Regions from separate parts of the Variovorax sp. EBFNA2 genome, predicted to be linked through region 1. Evidence: riboswitches for the same ligand, from Rfam matches in the RefSeq annotation. Region 1 holds a riboswitch; each other region holds the start of a gene.
The links. Region 1 has a riboswitch for glycine ahead of RZE79_RS03435 (D-amino acid dehydrogenase). Riboswitches for the same ligand answer to the same signal wherever they lie in the genome.

Region 1 (5,917 bases):
CTCAGACGACGACGCACGGGTCGGTACGCACCATGAAACTGTTTCCCACCGGCCATGCCACCCACCCGCAATGGCGCATGGCCGCCGGCCTCGTGCTGGCCCAGTTGCGCGCGCAGATGGCGCTGCCCGACTACGCGTCGAACCCGACGCTCGGGCTGCTCTACATCACCGACCACTACGCGAGCGAGGCGCAGGAAATCCTCGATCACCTGAGTGCCGAGCTGCCCGAGGTGACCGACTGGTCGGGCACCGTCGGCATCGGCGTGTCGGCCAACAACGCCGAGTACTTCGACGAGCCCGGCCTGAGCCTGATGCTGTGCGCGCTGCCCAGCGACCAGTACCGCGTGTTCTCGGGCGTGGCGCCGCTGGGCAGCTCTGAAATGAGCGGCTTCGAGGCGCACACCGCGCTCGTGCACGCCGACCCGGCCACGCCCGACCTGGGCGAGCTCATCGGCGAGATGGCGGGCCGCACCGACACCGGCTACCTGTTCGGCGGGCTCTCGTCCGGCCGCGGCGGCGCGCTGCAGTTCGCGGTCGGCGGCAACGGCAACATCCGCGGCCATGGCGCGGCGGGCGGTGTGTTCTCGGGCGGCCTGTCGGGCGTGGTGTTCGGCGAGGGTGTGCGGCTGGTGTCGCGCGTCACGCAAGGCTGCCAGCCGCTGCGCACGGGCGGTGCGCGCGAGCGCGAGATCACCGAGGCCGACGGCAACCTGCTGCTGTCGCTCGACGGCGAACCGGCGCTCGACGTGCTGCTGGCCGACCTGCAGGTGTCGCTCGACCGGCCGCAGGAAGCCATCGACGCAGTGCGCAACACGCTGGTCGGCCTGGCCGACGCGGGCAGCGACGGCCTGCGCCGCACCGGCGACCTGGGTGCCGACGTGCTGGTGCGCCACATCATCGGCCTCGATCCGACGCGCCGCGGCATCGCGATTGCCGACAACGCCGAAGCCGGCATGCGGCTGAGTTTCTGCCGCCGCAACGCGCAGGCGGCACGCGCCGACCTGATGCGCATCTGCGCCGAGATCCGCGAAGAGCTCGAGCCCGAAGAGCAGACGCTGGCCACCGCACGCGCCGTGGCGGCCGGCGAAGCCGAAGCCGCGCCGCATCCCGCGCGCCGCATCGCGGGCGCGGTGTACGTGAGCTGCTCGGGCCGCGGCGGTCCGCACTTCGGCGCACCGGGCGCCGAGCTGCAGATCGTGCGGCATGCGCTGGGCGACGTGCCGCTGGTCGGCTTCTTCGCCGCCGGCGAAATCGCGCGCCACCACCTGTACGGCTACACCGGCGTGCTGACGGTGTTCACTGCGCCGGACTGAGGTCCGGCGCCGGTCGCGTTCAGGCCGGCTGCAGTGCGCGTGGCGTTGGGGCCGGCATGCCGGCGAACGCGAAGTCGACCTCGGGTGCGAGCCCGCTCACGATGCGCGCGATCGACTTGCCCGAGCCGCAGGCGTGCGTCCATCCGAGCGTGCCGTGGCCCGTGTTGAGGAACAGGTTCGGCAGCTTGGTCTTGCCGATCAGCGGCACGTTGCTCGGCGTGGCCGGGCGCAGGCCGGTCCAGAACTGCGCGCGCTCGGTGTCGCCGGCGCCGGGGAAGAGTTCTTCGACGCGCCGCACGATGGCTTCGCAGCGCACGCGGTTCAGGTCGCGGTCGTAGCCGTTGAGTTCGGCCGTGCCGGCGATCCGCAGGCGGTCGCCCGATTCGGATGTGTAGCGCGAGAACACCAGCTTGTATTCGTCGTCGGTGAGCGAGACCTGGTGCGCCTTCGATGCGTCCTTCACGGGCAGCGTCACCGAGTAGCCCTTGGCCGGGTAGATCGGCAGGCGGATGCCCAGCGGCGCGGCGTACAGCGGGCTCAGCGAACCCATCGCGAGCACGAACGCATCGCCGCGGATGCGCTGGAAGCGGCCTTCGTTGTCGGTGGCCTCGATGTGGTCGATGCTGCCGCCGGCTTCGCGCAGCGCCGTCACGGTGTGGCTCATGAGGAACTTCACGCCGGCCGCTTCGGCCAGCTTCACGAGTTCGCGCGCGAAGCGGTTGGCGTCGCCCGATTCGTCTTCGGCGGTGTACGTGGCGCCGGCGAGTTGCGGGCGGATGTGGGCGAGGGCGGGTTCGATCTTGACGGCCTCGTCGGCCGAGATCACCAGGCGCTCGCAGCCCAGGGCGCGCATCTGCTCGGAAGGCTTGAGCGCGCCGTCGAATTCTTTCTGCGTCGTATAAAAGTGCAGGATGCCTTGCGTGCGCTGGTCATAGCTCAGGCCGGTGTCTCGACGCAATTGCTGCAACATTTCCCGGCTGTATGTACCGAGACGCACGATCTGTTCGATGTTGTGGCGGGTGCGCGCGGGGGTGCATTCACGCAAAAACTGCAGGCCCCAGAGCCACTGGCGCATGTCGGCGCGGATGCGAAAGAGCAGCGGCGCATCTTCCTTGCCGAGCCATTGCAGCACCTTCAGCGGCGCGCTCGGATTGGCCCACGGTTCGGCATGGCTGACCGAGATCTGGCCGCCGTTGGCGAAGCTGGTTTCGGCGGCCGGGGTGGCCTGCCGGTCGATCACGGTCACCTCGTGACCGAGTTGCTGGAGGTAGTAGGCCGACGTCACGCCGAGCAGGCCGGCGCCGAGAACGATCACACGCATTGCAAGTACCTTTGAGTTTGCAGCGCTTGAACGGCGGGCGTGGAGTGCTATTGAATGAATAGCAAGCAACCGGACGACCGCTGTCCAAGTTGCCGCTCCCCCTGTCCTCGGTACCTGAGAGATTCACCCTGCTGCACCCGCAGCGGGTTTGCTCCTTCGGTGCGCCACATGGCGTGGCGGCTCTCCAGACGGCTGTATCGATGAGTGCAGTACTGACCCCTTGCCGATGTTCCTTGTTTGCACCTGGAACTTCGTCGGGCCGACCTGAGCGTTTATGGGAGTTTGCGCCTTCGGTAGGGCCTCCGTGAGGCCCGCTCTCCTGCAATTGTTGGGGATTGTAGACGGGGCCTCTGACCGGGCCAAGTCCTGTACATAGGCACGTCACGCCGATGGGATAATTGACTGTTAATTTCGCGTAAAGCAAACTTTTTTCTACAGGCGGGGGACTTCATGATCCTGGTTACCGGCGGCGCAGGCTTCATTGGCGCCAATTTCGTGCTCGACTGGATCGCGCAGGGCGACGAGCCCGTCGTGAACCTCGACAAGCTGACCTACGCAGGCAACCTCGAGACCCTCGCGTCGCTCAAGGGCAACGCGAACCACGTCTTCGTGCAAGGCGACATCGGTGACAGCGCACTGCTCGATCGCCTGCTGGCCGAGCACAAACCCCGCGCAGTCGTGAACTTTGCCGCGGAATCGCACGTCGATCGCTCGATCCACGGCCCCGAAGACTTCGTGCAGACCAACGTGCTCGGCACCTTCCGCCTGCTTGAATCGGTGCGCGGTTACTGGAATGCGCTGCCGGCCGACCAGAAGGCGGCCTTTCGCTTCCTGCACGTGTCGACCGACGAGGTCTACGGCTCGCTCTCCAAGACCGACCCGGCCTTCACCGAAGAGAACAAGTACGAGCCCAACAGCCCGTACTCGGCCAGCAAGGCCGCCAGCGACCACCTCGTGCGCGCCTGGCACCACACCTACGGCCTGCCGGTGGTCACCACCAACTGCTCGAACAACTACGGCCCGTTCCACTTCCCCGAGAAGCTGATCCCGCTGATGATCGTCAACGCACTGGCCGGCAAGAACCTGCCCGTGTACGGCGACGGCATGCAGGTGCGCGACTGGCTCTACGTGAAGGACCACTGCAGCGCCATCCGCCGCGTGCTCGAAGCCGGCCGGCTTGGTGAAACCTACAACGTCGGCGGCTGGAACGAGAAGCCCAACATCGAGATCGTCAACACCGTGTGTGCGCTGCTCGACGAGCTGAGCCCGCGCGCCGACGGCAAGCCGTACAAGGAACAGATCACCTACGTCACGGACCGCCCGGGCCATGACCGCCGCTACGCCATCGATGCACGCAAGCTCGAGGCCGAGCTTGGCTGGAAGCCCGCCGAGACCTTCGACACCGGTATTCGCAAGACCGTCGAGTGGTACCTCGCGAACGGCGAGTGGGTGCGCAACGTGCAAAGCGGCGCATACCGCGAGTGGGTCGAAAAGCAATACGACGCCACGACGGCGAAGGCCGGCGCATGAAGCTGCTGCTGCTTGGCAAGGGCGGACAGGTCGGCTGGGAGCTGCAGCGCAGCCTCGCGCCGCTCGGCGAACTGGTCGCGCTGGATTTCGACAGCACCGACTTCCACGCCGACTTCAGCCGTCCCGAGCAGCTGGCCGAGACGGTGCGGGCCGTGCGTCCTGACGTCATCGTCAATGCCGCCGCGCACACCGCCGTCGACAAGGCCGAAAGCGAGCCCGACTTTGCGCGCAAGCTCAACGCCACCTCGCCCGGCGTGGTGGCCGAGGCCGCGCAGCAGATCGGCGCGCTGATGGTGCATTACTCCACCGACTACGTTTTCGACGGCAGTGGCACCAAGCCCTGGAAGGAAGACGACGCGACCGGCCCGCTCAGCGTGTACGGCCAGACCAAGCTCGAAGGCGAGCAACTGGTCGCCAAGCATTGCGCGAAGCACCTGATCTTCCGCACGAGTTGGGTCTACGCCGCACGCGGCGGCAACTTCGCCAAGACCATGCTGCGCCTGGCCAAGGAGCGCGACAAGCTCACGGTCATTGACGACCAGTTCGGCGCACCGACCGGCGCGGAGTTGCTGGCCGACATCACGGCGCACGCCATCCGCGCCACGCTGCAAGACCCGACCAAGGCCGGGCTGTACCACGCCATTGCAGGCGGCGAGACCAGCTGGCATGGCTACGCGCGCTTCGTGCTCGAGATGGCCCAGCAGGCTGGCGTCGAACTCAAGGCCGGCCCGCAGGCCGTGGAAGCCGTGCCCACCAGCGCCTTCCCGACACCCGCGGCGCGCCCGCACAACTCGCGGCTCGACACCACCAAGCTGCAGACCACCTTCGGCCTGCGCCTGCCGCCCTGGCAGGAAGGCGTCGCGCGCATGCTGCGCGAGACGCTCTGACGCCCGACTGATTTTTCCGGCTCCCTACAGAAGAAAACCCCCATGACGCAACGCAAAGGCATCATCCTCGCCGGTGGCTCCGGCACCCGCCTGCACCCGGCCACGCTCGCCATGAGCAAGCAGCTCCTGCCGGTGTACGACAAGCCGATGATCTATTACCCGCTGAGCACCCTGATGCTCGGCGGCATGCGCGACATCCTGATCATCAGCACGCCGCAGGACACGCCGCGCTTCCAGCAGCTGCTGGGTGATGGCAGCCAGTGGGGCATGAACCTGCAGTACGCGGTGCAACCGAGTCCCGATGGGCTGGCGCAGGCTTTCATCATCGGTGAGAAGTTCGTGGGCAATTCGCCGAGCGCGCTGGTGTTGGGGGACAACATCTTCTATGGGCATGACCTGGTGCATCTGCTGTCGGACGCCGATACGAAGCAGAGCGGTGCGACCGTGTTCGCGTACCACGTGCACGACCCCGAGCGCTACGGCGTGGTGGCCTTCGATGCCAGCGGCAAGGCCAGCAGCATCGAAGAGAAGCCCGTCAAGCCCAAGAGCAGCTATGCCGTGACGGGTCTGTACTTCTACGACAACCAGGTGGTCGACATCGCGAAGGCGGTGAAACCCAGCGAGCGCGGCGAGTTGGAAATCACGGCGGTCAATCAGGCGTATCTGGACCTCAACCAGCTCAATGTGCAGATCATGCAGCGCGGCTATGCGTGGCTGGATACGGGTACGCATGAAAGCCTGCTCGAAGCGGGGCAGTTCATTGCGACGCTGGAGCATCGGCAGGGGCTGAAGATTGCGTGCCCTGAAGAGATTGCTTGGCGCAATGGCTTCATCGATCGCGAACAGCTTGAGAAGCTGGCCGCACC
Region 2 (5,917 bases), 2.1 Mb from region 1:
GGCACCGCGATGGCGACCACCACGGTGAGCAGGCTGCCGCCGAACAAGGCCACGAGACTGATCGCGAACAGGATGCCGGGGATGGCCATGACGCCGTCCATCAGCCGCATGATCACGCTGTCGATGCGGCGAAAGTAACCGCCCAGCAGGCCCACGAGCATGCCGAGCACCATGGCGAGCGCGGCCACGGCCACGCCCACCGTGAGCGACACGCGCGCGCCGTACAGCGTGCGGCTCCAGATGTCGCGCCCCAGGCTGTCGGTGCCCATCACGAACAGATGCTCGAAGGTGTCGCCGGCCAGGCTGTTGAACTCGCCGCGCGTGCCGGGCATGAGGTTGCCGCTGCCGGGGTCGATGGCCGTGGGGTCGATGGTGCCGAGCCACGGCGCGGCCAGCGACATCAGCACGAGCAGCAGCAGCACGCTGCCGCCTGCGCGCACCGACCAATCGGCCAGGATGCGTTGGAGCAGCGAGCGGCGTTTCTGCGGTGCCAGCGGCTCGATGGCGATGTCCGGCGCCACTGCTGCTGCAGCGCCGGTGGCGGCCGACATGGAAAGGGTCGAATCGGTCATGGTGTTTTCGTTCACTTCGTTCAGTACCGGATGCGGGGATCGAACACCAGGTAGCTCAGGTCGATCAGCAGATTGATGAGCACGTAGATGACGGAAAAGAACAGCGTGATGCCCTGGATCAGCGGAAAGTCGCGCGACAGCACCGCGTCGACCGTGAGCTGCCCGAGTCCCGGAATGGCGAACACGGTTTCGGTGACCACCACGCCACCGATCAGGAGCGCGATGCCGATGCCGATGACCGTGACGATGGGAATGGCCGCGTTGGCGAGCGCGTGGCGCATCAGCAGCCGCGTCTCGGAGATGCCCTTGGCGCGCGCGGTGCGGATGTAGTCCTCGGTCATCGCCTCGGCCACGGCCGCACGCGTGACGCGCGCGATCAGCGCCACGTAGATGATCGACAGCGTGATCGACGGCAGGATCAGGTGCTTGAGCCACAGCAAAGGCCCCTGGCTCAGTCGCTGGTAACCCTGCACCGGCAGCCACTGCAGGTGCAGCGCAAAGATCCAGATGAGCACGTAGCCGATCACGAACGCGGGGATCGAAAAGCCCATGACCGAGAAGCCCATCAGCATGCGGTCGAGCCAGCCGCCGTGGCGCCACGCCGCGAGCACGCCGAGCGGCACCGCGATGAGGATGGTGGCCACCAGCGTCACGGCCGCGAGCGACACCGTGGCTTCGATGCGCTGGCCGATCAGCTCCACCACCGTCTTCTTCATGAAGTACGACTCACCGAGGTTGCCCTGCAGCAGTTGTGCACTCCAGTGGAAGAACTGCACGGGCAGCGACTGGTTGAGCCCCAGCTGCTCGCGCACCTTGGCGATGTTCTCGCTGGTGCCGCTGTCGCCCACGATGGCGGCAGCCGGGTCGCCGGGCGCGAGCCGCAGCATCAGGAACACGATGAGCGCGACGATGACGAGCACCGGCACGGTCGAGAGAATGCGGCGTGCAAGAAAGAGCAGCATGGTGACTCCCGGTCCGGCCGCGTCAGTTCTTCTTCAGGTTCCAGAACACGGCGACCGGCGAGCGCACCACGCCGCTCACCACGCCCTTGCGGTAGGCCGTGAGCGGCTTGTACTCGCCGATGGGTGCGTAGATGCCGGTGTCGTACACGCGCTGCTGGATGGCGGTGGCCAGCTCCTTGCGTTGGGGTTCGTCGCTGCTGGCAAGGAAGTCGGACTTGAGCTGCTCCAGCTTGTCGTCGGTGGCCCAGCCGAACCAGCCCTTCTCGCCATTGCCCGTGAGCGGCGCGAAGAACATCGGGTTCATGTTGTCGGCAATGCCCCAGCCGGTGATGAACAGGTTCCAGCCGCCGTTGGCAACCGGGTCTTTCTTGGCGCGGCGCGTGACCAGCGTGGGCCAGTCCATCGACTGCATGTCGACGTTGAAGCCGGCCTGCTTGAGCAGTTGCGCCATCACCGGTGGAAACTTGTTGAGCACCGCGAAATCGGCCGGGTACATCAGCACCACGGGCTTGCCGTCATAGCCTGCCTCCTTGAGCAGCGCCTTGGCCTTTTCGAACTGCGGCTTGCCGGTGAAGTAGCCGGTCTTGTCGGAGGCGAAGGCCGAGCCGCAGGGGTAGATGGACGCGCAGCCGTTGTACAGCTCCTTGTGCACCAGCTGGGCGCGCATCAGCGCCTCCTGGTTGATGGCCATGAAGGCGGCCTGCGCGATCTTCGGGTTGTCGAAGGGCGGAATCAGGTGGTTCAGGTGCAGCGCGAACGAGCCCTTCGACACGGGGCTGTCGAGCGTGATGGCGGGGTTGTTCTTGAGCGCGGTGTACTGCTCGGAGGGCACCCACTCGATCATGTCGACCTCGCCGTTGGCCAGCGCATTGGCCTGCGTTTGTGCGTCCTTCAGGACGATCCACTCCATGCGGTCGACGTACACGTTCTTGCCACCGGCCGTGCCCGACGGCGCCTCGGCGCGCGGCACGTACCTGGTGTTCTTCAGGTAGACGATCTTTTCGCCGGGGCGGTATTCGTCCTTCTTGAAGATGTAGGGGCCAGAGCCGGTGGCGTCGTCGATCTGCTTGTCGGCCGGCGTGGCGGCCACGCGCGCCGGCATGATGAAGGGCGGGTTCGACGACGGCTTGCTCAGCGCGTCGAGCACCATGCCGAAGGGCTCCTTGAAGACGAACCTGAAGCTGTTGGCATCGACCGCCTCGGTCTTGTCCAGGGCAGTGAACATCTTCTGGCCCAGCCCGTCGCGCTGGCCCCATCGCTTGAGCGAGGCGAGCACGTCTTCCGAGGTGACGGGCTTGCCGTCATGGAAGGCCAGGCCCTTGCGCAGCGTGAAGGTCCAGGTCTTGCCGTCGGCGCTGGTCGTGTACTTGTCGACCATCTGCGGGAGCACCTTGCCCTGGGCGTCCACGCCGAAGAGCGTGTCGTAGACCATGTAGCCGTGGTTGCGCGTGACGAAGGCAGTGGTCCAGATCGGGTCGAGGATCTTCAGGTCGGACTGCGGCACGAGGCGCAGCACCTTACCGGTGTCCTGCGCGAAGGAGGAGGCCGCTGCCGCGGCCAGCAAGGCGCCTGCGAACAGGGCTTTCAGTTGTCGTGTCTTCAGCATGGGTCAGTTCTCCGGTTGAAAAAAGAGGGGCGCGCGCGCGGGCAACGCCGGGGGCGCGGGCGTCGTGCGGCGGTGCGGGAAACAGGTCATGAAAATGAAAGGCTCCGGAGCGAACACGGACACACCGCGCGCATCGCGCGGCGTGCCCCTGCTGTCCTTTTGCCTGAGAGATTCACCCTGCACGCACATCGCGAGGGCTTGCCCCTTCGGCGGCTGCCCTCGATCCCCTGCAAGGGGGCCGGTCAGCGCTCTCCAGCGTTAGAAAAATCCAGTCTTGGGACCTGAGCGTTATGGGCTATCGCCTTCGGTAATGCACCAGCTCGACGCATCGAGCTAGGCATTTCTCCTGGATGCTTTCTTCAAAGCAGTTTGCGTGCCACGGGGTGGCATGGGCCGCGGCAGCGGGGTCATCGGGGTTTCTCCGACAGCGCCCCGGCCCGACCGGGCGACAATGGGGGGCTCCGGCGAAAGTCCATTTCGCCCAATGAAATTTCAGCCCTCTCGACAACCCAGAACCTACGGAAGCAAGCGCATGAGCACGAAGCAACCCACCATCGTCTACACCCTCACCGACGAGGCGCCGCTGCTGGCGACCTACGCCTTCCTGCCCATCGTGCGCGCCTTCACCGCGCCGGCCGGCATCAACGTGACGACGAGCGACATCTCGGTGGCCGCCCGCATCCTGGGCGAGTTCCCCGAGTTCCTGAGCGACGACCAGAAGGTGCCCGACAACCTGGCCGAACTGGGCAAGCTCACGCTGCGGCCTGACGCCAACATCATCAAGCTGCCCAACATCAGCGCCTCGGTGTCGCAGCTCAAGTCGGCCATCAAGGAACTGCAGGGCAAGGGCTACAAGATTCCCGACTATCCGGAGAACCCGACCTCGGACGAGGACAAGGACATCCGCGCGCGCTACAACAAGTGCACCGGCAGCGCCGTGAACCCCGTGCTGCGCGAAGGCAACTCCGACCGCCGCGCGCCCCGCGCCGTGAAGGAATACGCCCGCAAGAACCCGCACAGCATGGCCGAGTGGAGCCAGGCCTCGCGCTCGCACGTCTCGCACATGCACGGCGGCGACTTCTATCACGGCGAAAAGTCCATGACCCTGGACCGCGCGCGCAACGTCAAGATGGAGCTGATCACCAAGAGCGGCAAGACCATCGTGCTCAAGCCCAAGGTCGCCCTGCTCGACCGCGAAATCATCGACTCGATGTTCATGAGCAAGAAGGCCCTGCTGGCCTTCTATGAAAAGGAAATCGAAGACGCGCACAAGACCGGCGTCATGTTCTCGCTGCACGTCAAGGCGACCATGATGAAGGTCTCGCACCCCATCGTGTTCGGCCACTGCGTGAAGATCTTCTACAAGGAAGCCTTCGAGAAACACGGCAAGCTGTTCGACGAGCTGGGCATCAACGTCAACAACGGCATGGTCGACCTGTACAACAAGATCGCCACGCTGCCCCAGAGCACGCAGGACGAGATCAAGCGCGACCTGCACGCCTGCCACGAAGGCCGCCCCGAGCTGGCCATGGTCGACTCGGCCAAGGGCATCACCAACTTCCACTCGCCCAACGACGTGATCGTGGACGCCTCGATGCCCGCCATGATCCGCAACGGCGGCAAGATGTGGGGCGCCGACGGCCGCCTGAAGGACGTCAAGGCCGTGATGCCCGAATCGACCTTCGCCCGCATCTACCAGGAGATCATCAACTTCTGCAAGTGGCACGGCGCCTTCGACCCCAAGACCATGGGCACCGTGCCCAACGTCGGCCTCATGGCCCAGAAGGCCGAAGAGTACGGCTCGCATGACAAGACCTTCGAGATCGCCGAAGACGGCGTGGCCAACATCACCGACCTGGACACCGGCGAAGTGCTGATGAGCGAAGACGTCGAAAAGGGCGACATCTGGCGCATGTGCCAGGTCAAGGACGCCGCCATTCGCGACTGGGTGAAGCTGGCCGTCAACCGCGCACGCAACTCCGGCATGCCGGTCGTGTTCTGGCTCGACGCCTACCGCCCGCACGAGGCGCAGCTGATCACCAAGGTCAAGATGTACCTGCACGAGCACGACACCACGGGCCTGGACATCCAGATCATGAGCCAGGTGCGTGCCATGCGCTACACGCTGGAGCGCGTCGTGCGCGGCCTGGACACCATCAGCGCCACCGGCAACATCCTGCGCGACTACCTGACCGACCTGTTCCCCATCATGGAACTGGGTACCTCGGCCAAGATGCTGTCGATCGTGCCCCTGATGGCCGGCGGCGGCATGTACGAAACCGGCGCGGGCGGCTCGGCCCCCAAGCACGTGCAGCAGCTGGTGGAAGAAAACCACCTGCGCTGGGATTCGCTCGGCGAATTCCTCGCGCTGGCCGTGAGCCTGGAAGACCTGGGCCTGAAGACCGGCAACGCGCAAGCCAAGATCCTGTCCAAGACGCTCGACGCGGCCACGGGCCAGCTGCTCGACAACAACAAGAACCCGTCGCCCAAGACCGGTCAGCTCGACAACCGCGGCAGCCAGTTCTACCTGGCCATGTACTGGGCCCAGGAACTCGCCGCGCAGACCGAGGACAAGGACCTGCAAGCCAAGTTCAAGAAGCTCGCCGAGGCGCTCACCGCCAACGAGAAGAAGATCGTCGACGAACTCGCGGCCGTGCAGGGCAAGCCCGTGGACATCGGCGGCTACTACCTGGCCGACAAGGCCAAGTACGAAGCCGTGATGCGCCCCAGCCCCACGCTGAACGCGGTGCTGGCCCCGGCGGTCTGATCCCGCTGCG
Region 3 (5,917 bases), 1.8 Mb from region 1:
TCTTGCTTTTCACGCTGCGCTTGGCGAGCGTCATGGCCTCGGCGGCTGCCGTGGCCTCGTCGAGCATCGAGGCGTTGGCGATGGCCATGCCCGTGAGGTCGCACACCATCGTCTGGAAGTTGAGCAGGGCTTCCATGCGGCCCTGCGAGATTTCGGCCTGGTAGGGCGTGTAGGCCGTGTACCAGGCGGGGTTCTCCAGGATGTTGCGCAGGATCACGCCCGGCGTGTGCGTGCCGTAGTAGCCCTGGCCGATGAAGCTCTTGAACACCTTGTTCTTCGACGCCAGCGTCTTCAGCTCGGCCAGCGCGTCGGCTTCGGTCACCGGCGCGGGCAGGCGCATCGGCTTCGCGCGGCGGATGGCCGCCGGCACGATGCCGTCGATGAGCTCCGCACGCGTTTCCGAGCCGATCACCGGCAGCATGCGCGCCTCGTCCGCTGCATCGATGCCGATGTGGCGGGCGAGAAATTCTTCGGCGTTCTCTAGTTCTTGCAAAGAGGGAAGGGCGGGAATCGGCATGGCGGTGAAGGCTCGGGGGGAAGGAACGAAGGTGCGAAGAAACTGCTGCGGTTCAGCGGATCAGGATTCGGCGGCGAACTTGTCGTAGGTGGCCGCGTCGAGCAGGGCGTCGAGCTGCGCGGGCTCGCTCAGCTTGACCTTGAAGAACCAGCCGGAGGCCAGCGGGTCGCTGTTGGCCAGCGACGGGTCGGCGCGCAGCGCTTCGTTCACTTCGGTGATCTCGCCCGACACGGGCATGAACACATCGGCGGCGGCCTTCACCGACTCGACCACACCGGCGACCTCGCCCTGTGCGAAGGTCTTGCCGACTTCGGGCAGGTCGACGAACACCACGTCGCCCAGCGCGTCCTGCGCATGCACGGTGATGCCGACGGTGGCGGCGCCGCCTTCAGCCGCCACCCATTCGTGGTCCTTGGTGTATTTGATGCTCATGAAAAAACTCCTCGTGGAAAAAATGGAATCGGGGTGCAGAGCCTAGCCGGGTCTGCGGTGTTCAGTGGCGGTCAGCCGCGGTAGTAGCGCGTCGGCACGAAAGGCATCGTCGACACCTCCATCGGCACCGGCTTGCCGCGCACGATGGCCTGCACGCGCGTGCCGGGCTCGGCAAAGGCAGCAGCCACGTAGCCCATGGCGACGCAGCGGTCGGCTGTGGGGCCGAGCAGGCCGCTGGTGACGGTGCCGATGTCCTGGCCTTCGAGCGATTGCAGCAGCGTGCCGTCGCGCACCGGAATGCGCTCCAGCGCCACGAGGCCGACGCGCTTGCGCGTGAGCGTCTCGTGGTCGGTGTGGCCGGCCGCACCCGAGGCGACGGCGGCCAGTTGGGCCAGCACCTTGGCCGCGCCCGGAAAGCCGCCTTCGCGCGCACCGCCGGCGCGGCGCACCTTCTGGATCGCCCAGTTAAGCGAGGCTTCGACCGGGGTGGTGGTGGTGTCGATGTCGTTGCCGTACAGGCACAGGCCGGCTTCGAGCCGCAGCGAGTTGCGCGCGCCCAGGCCGACAGGCTTCACTTCGGGCTGCGCGAGCAGCAGGCGGGCGAGGGCGTCGGCGTCCTTGCCGGCCACCGAGATCTCGAAGCCGTCTTCGCCGGTGTAGCCGCTGCGGGTGACGAAGGCGGGGATGCCGCCGATCTGCACCGCGCCGCCCGTCATGAACACGAAGCGCTCGATGCCGGGCGACAGGCGCGCCAGCGTGGCCGCAGCCTGCGGGCCCTGCAGCGCGAGCAAGGCGTGGTCGGGCAGGGGCTGCACCTCGCAGCGCGCGCCGATCTTCTGCTGGATGTGGGCGATGTCGGCCACCTTGCAGGCGCCGTTGACGATCACGAAGAGCGAACCGTGGCCTTCGTTGAAGAACATCAGGTCGTCGAGGATGCCGCCCTCGTCGTTCAGCAGCAGACCGTAGCGCTGCTTGCCGGCCGGCAGGTCGACCACGTCGACGGGCATCAGGGTTTCGAAGGCGGCGGCGGCGTCGGGGCCGACGAGGCGCAGCTGGCCCATGTGCGAGATGTCGAACAGGCCGGCCGCATCGCGCGTGTGCTTGTGCTCGGCCATCAGGCCGGCGGGGTACTGGACCGGCATCGAATAGCCGGCGAAAGGCACCATGCGCGCGCCGAGCTCCACGTGGAGGTCGTACAGCGGTGTCTTGAGAAGTTGGGCGTCGGAGGAAGCGGAAGAAGCAGCCACGGGGCACTCCAAAGGGGCAGTCGAAATCCATGGCTGCAACGCCACGGGCCACCCCTGCTGTCCGCTTTACCTGAGAGATTCGCCCCACGATCGGGGTTTGCTCCTTCGGTGGGCCGCATGCAATGCCACGGCCTCTCTCCAGCAAGGAAACGCCGGTGGTGGCCGGCGTCTTGTCAGTCCTTTTGCCTGAGCGTTCGGGGATCCCCTGCGCCTTCGGCGGCCCCGTCATGCGGGGCTCTCTCCTGACCCGGCGAGTGTAGTGGATCGCGGGGCCGGGGCTGGTGTCGAAGTGCTCGTGGGGGCCTCAGGTGTGGCAGCACCCCAGCGCCTCGGACGCCGGCAGTTCAGAGAGCGGCTTGGCGGAAGCGACCGCCACGGGAATGGCATCGGCCTCGCCATTCAGCACCAGATGCTTGAAGCGCTCCCAATCGAACAAGGTGCCGGGGTCGGTGCGGCGGTCCGGGTCCAGCTTGGCATGCGAGACCACGTGGGCGAGGTTGGGGTACTTGGCCCAGCAATGGCGAACGATGCGGGCCGTGATTTCGACTTGCCAAGGGGAGAACGGGTCGAGCTCCTGCTTGTTCACGACCTCGATGCCAAGCGACCAGTGGTTGACGCGCTTGGCGCCGTCGTTCACATCGGGATGCGAGGCCGCATTGCGCACGTGCCATGCCGCGAGCGCCTCCGGCACGCAGGCCCAGACGAGTTCGCCGTGCTGGTCCTCATCTTCATCGGGAACCAGCCAGTGGAACGAGGCGGCATCGGTCGGCTTTTTCATCACCGAGATGGCGCCGGCAGACGACCCACCGGCCGTTGCGTGAATGACCACCGTGGTGATGCCCATGATCGGATCGACCGATCGCTTCGTCGTGCACGTCGGCCAGTAGGGCTGCACGCCGGGGTACCACGGCTCGTTGAGGGAGACTTCGCCCGGTCGTTTCGACTTGGGAAGCGTGAAGTGATAGCTCTTCGGACTCGGCATGCTGAACCTCCTTGTTTTGGGAGTTGGGTTCTAGCAAGCAGCCCTGGGGGCCCGCGTCCCCTGGTTGAGGGATGGCGACCCGCAGCCGCCAGGTTCAGTGCACGGTTTCGGCCAGCGGCAGCAGCTTGTCGATGCGCTCGCGCAGCGAGTCGGCGCGCTCGGGGCCGGCGGCCTTCTCGATCTCGGAGAGCATCAGCGCAGCGATGGTCAGCATGGCCTCGCGGTCGCGCGCCTCGCGCAGGGCGTCGCGCATCTGGTTGGCGAAGCGCGGGTCGCGGCGCACGAACATGCGCTCGCAGATGTCGAACAGGAACATGCGCGTGGTGGCCAGCGAGCGCTTGCCGTCGAAGCTGTCGGCCGAGGTGGCGACCTGGATCGGCTCGGCGGTCGGAGCGGACGTGGGAACGGGCGGCGGTTGGACCGGCACCGGCCGCGCGTCCTGGAGGTAGCCGCGCTGCATCAGGCCCTGGATCGCCTGCTCGGCCTCGCCGCGGCTCGGGAAGAGCGGACTGAAGTCGGTCAGCGAGCGCCGCCCGTCGGCCATGAGCAGCAGGGCGCGCTCACGCTGGCTGAGCGTGCGCTGCCCGGCCTGGAGTTCGTCGCGGGCCTTCTCGGTCTTGGTGGGGAACATGGCAGCCACAGCTTTCGGAGGTCGAAGGCTGCAGCATCGTTGCAAGTGGTGACACCTTCGTGAACCATTTGCCTTACAGGGAAATGGCGGCGCGGATCAGTTGCCCGCGCTGTTTTCCTTGCGGATCAGCCAGCGCGTGCCCATGCGTTGCAGCTCGAGCGTCTTGCGGTCGGTTTCGGTCAGCGCATCGGCGCGATAGACCTGCCGGAACTCCGCGCTGGCCGACGTGCCCTGGATGCTGATCACCAGCCCCTCGATGCCCACGCTGATGCGCGACTTGCCCGTGATGCGGGCGCGCCGGTCGGCCTCCCAGCGTTCGCGGGTCTGGCCGCGCGCGGGGGTGAAGTCGGGCGCATAGGCGGCGAGGTAGCGCTCGACATCGCGCGCGGACCAGGCCGCCGCCCAGGCGCGCACCGCGGCTTCCACTTCAGCGAGATGGGCGACGGGGCTCGCGGCGACGACGGGTGCTGCCGCCGACGACGGCACAGGCGCGGCGGCCGGTGGGGCCGCGAGACCGGCCGTGGCCAGCAGGCCGATGGCTGCGAGGCTGCAACCTTGGGCGGCGATTCGATGCATGGCGTCCTTCTCCTTCCTCTTTCCTTCTTCTTGTCTGTCAGGCTCGACGTCGAAGCTTGCGTCGATTCTGGCAGTGAAAGAGGGCGCGCGCGGCGTTGAATGGCCCACGGATTTCGGTGGTCCGTTGTTCAGGCGTGTGCACAGGACACCGGGTACTTCTCTCCGCGAATGTCCCCCGCCTTCGGCTCCTCCTTGATTTCGCTGCGAGAAGCACCCAGTGTCCTGCGCACGAGAGGCGCGGGGTTGGGGTCAGGCCGCAGCAGCCTCGCCCGCCATCACCTGCACCGTGCGGTTGCGAAGCCGCAAGGCCAGCACGGTCGCAACGCACAGCACGCACAACACCACCGTGAGCGTCACGCCGAGCCCGCGTGCGTCCGACAGCAGGCCGAACAGCGGCGACACCAGCCCGCCGACCGAGAGCGCGAGGCCGAGCGTGATGCCGCTGGCGGTGGCCGGGTTGCGCGGCAGGTAGTCCTGCGCGAGCGTCACCTGCGCGGCGAAGGGCAGGAACATGCTCATGCCGAGCCACGCGGTGCAGGCCAGCGCTGCGCCCGGGGTCGACGCGAGCACGAGGCCCGCCATCGCCGGCAGCGCGAGCAGATAGCCGCAGCGAATCGTGCCCATGCGCCCGACGCGATCCCCGAGCCAGCCGCCGGCCAGCGTGCCCACGGCACCCGCTGCAGTGAAGGCGGTGAGCGCCGCGGCGCCCTGGAAGGTGGTGCCGTGCAGGTCGCGCGTGATGCGCAGCGAGAGCATCGACAGCACCGTGACGTACGGGATCGACCAGCCCACGATGGTCGCGACCAGCAGGCTGAAGGCGCGCCAGTCGTTGTGCGGTTTCAGCACCTGGGCGCGGGCCTGTGCGACGCGCGCCGCCGCGGCTGCCGCGTGGCTGGCGACGGCACCGCGCCGCGCGTTCACCGCGATCCACACCACGCCCATCGCCACCGCAGGAATGCCCAGCAGGTAGCTGCGCGACAGGCTGCCGCCGCCGACCACCGTGGCCGCCAGCACGGGCGCGAACGAGGCGCCGATGGTGCCGCCCACCGAGAACACGCTCATCGCTTTCTGCGACGCGCCGCCGGCCGCGCGCGCCGCCACGGTGGCGGGCGGGTGGTAGGCCGCGATGCCCAGCCCGCACAGCGCGACCGCGATCCAGGTCAGCAGGTAGCTCTGGCTCAGGCCCGCCAGCACCACGCCCAGCGCCGCCACCAGGAAGCCCACGGGCACCAGCCAGGCGCGCGGGTGGCGGTCGGCGTACAGGCCGAACAGCGGCTGCACCACGCTCGACAGCCCGGTGGCCGCCAGCATCAGGCCGCTCACGGCCGTGTAGCTGTAGCCACGCTCCAGCACCATGAAGGGCAGCAGCGCGGGCACGAGGCCCTGGTAGAGGTCGTTGACGGCGTGGGTGCCGGTGAGCAGCCCGAGTCGGCACGTGTTCATTCGATGGCTTCTTTCTTCGATGTCCGATGGGAGAAAAAGAGGGTGAAAAGCCATCGTAGAAAGACACGGAAAGATGTTCTCGCTATGAA

Region 2: linked by a shared signal. The riboswitch ahead of RZE79_RS24205 (ABC transporter substrate-binding protein) and the one ahead of RZE79_RS03435 (D-amino acid dehydrogenase) in region 1 are both predicted to bind glycine.
Region 3: linked by a shared signal. The riboswitch ahead of gcvT (glycine cleavage system aminomethyltransferase GcvT) and the one ahead of RZE79_RS03435 (D-amino acid dehydrogenase) in region 1 are both predicted to bind glycine.

What each region holds. Positions count from the first base shown of each region.
Region 1 covers NZ_CP138496.1:772,655-778,571, forward strand. The annotation lists gene RZE79_RS03430 (FIST C-terminal domain-containing protein) at 33-1,313, shown strand; gene RZE79_RS03435 (D-amino acid dehydrogenase) at 1,333-2,634, opposite strand; glycine riboswitch at 2,726-2,832, opposite strand; glycine riboswitch at 2,877-2,966, opposite strand; gene rfbB (dTDP-glucose 4,6-dehydratase) at 3,085-4,164, shown strand; gene rfbD (dTDP-4-dehydrorhamnose reductase) at 4,161-5,051, shown strand; gene rfbA (glucose-1-phosphate thymidylyltransferase RfbA) at 5,094-5,917, shown strand, end outside.
Region 2 covers NZ_CP138496.1:5,152,610-5,158,526, forward strand. The annotation lists gene RZE79_RS24195 (ABC transporter permease) at 1-572, opposite strand, end outside; gene RZE79_RS24200 (ABC transporter permease) at 593-1,534, opposite strand; gene RZE79_RS24205 (ABC transporter substrate-binding protein) at 1,557-3,140, opposite strand; glycine riboswitch at 3,282-3,406, opposite strand; gene RZE79_RS24210 (NADP-dependent isocitrate dehydrogenase) at 3,673-5,907, shown strand.
Region 3 covers NZ_CP138496.1:2,569,278-2,575,194, forward strand. The annotation lists gene gcvP (aminomethyl-transferring glycine dehydrogenase) at 1-517, opposite strand, end outside; gene gcvH (glycine cleavage system protein GcvH) at 578-949, opposite strand; gene gcvT (glycine cleavage system aminomethyltransferase GcvT) at 1,021-2,196, opposite strand; glycine riboswitch at 2,244-2,348, opposite strand; glycine riboswitch at 2,361-2,451, opposite strand; gene RZE79_RS11990 (N-acetylmuramoyl-L-alanine amidase) at 2,501-3,178, opposite strand; gene RZE79_RS11995 (hypothetical protein) at 3,273-3,809, opposite strand; gene RZE79_RS12000 (hypothetical protein) at 3,906-4,385, opposite strand; gene RZE79_RS12005 (MFS transporter) at 4,635-5,828, opposite strand.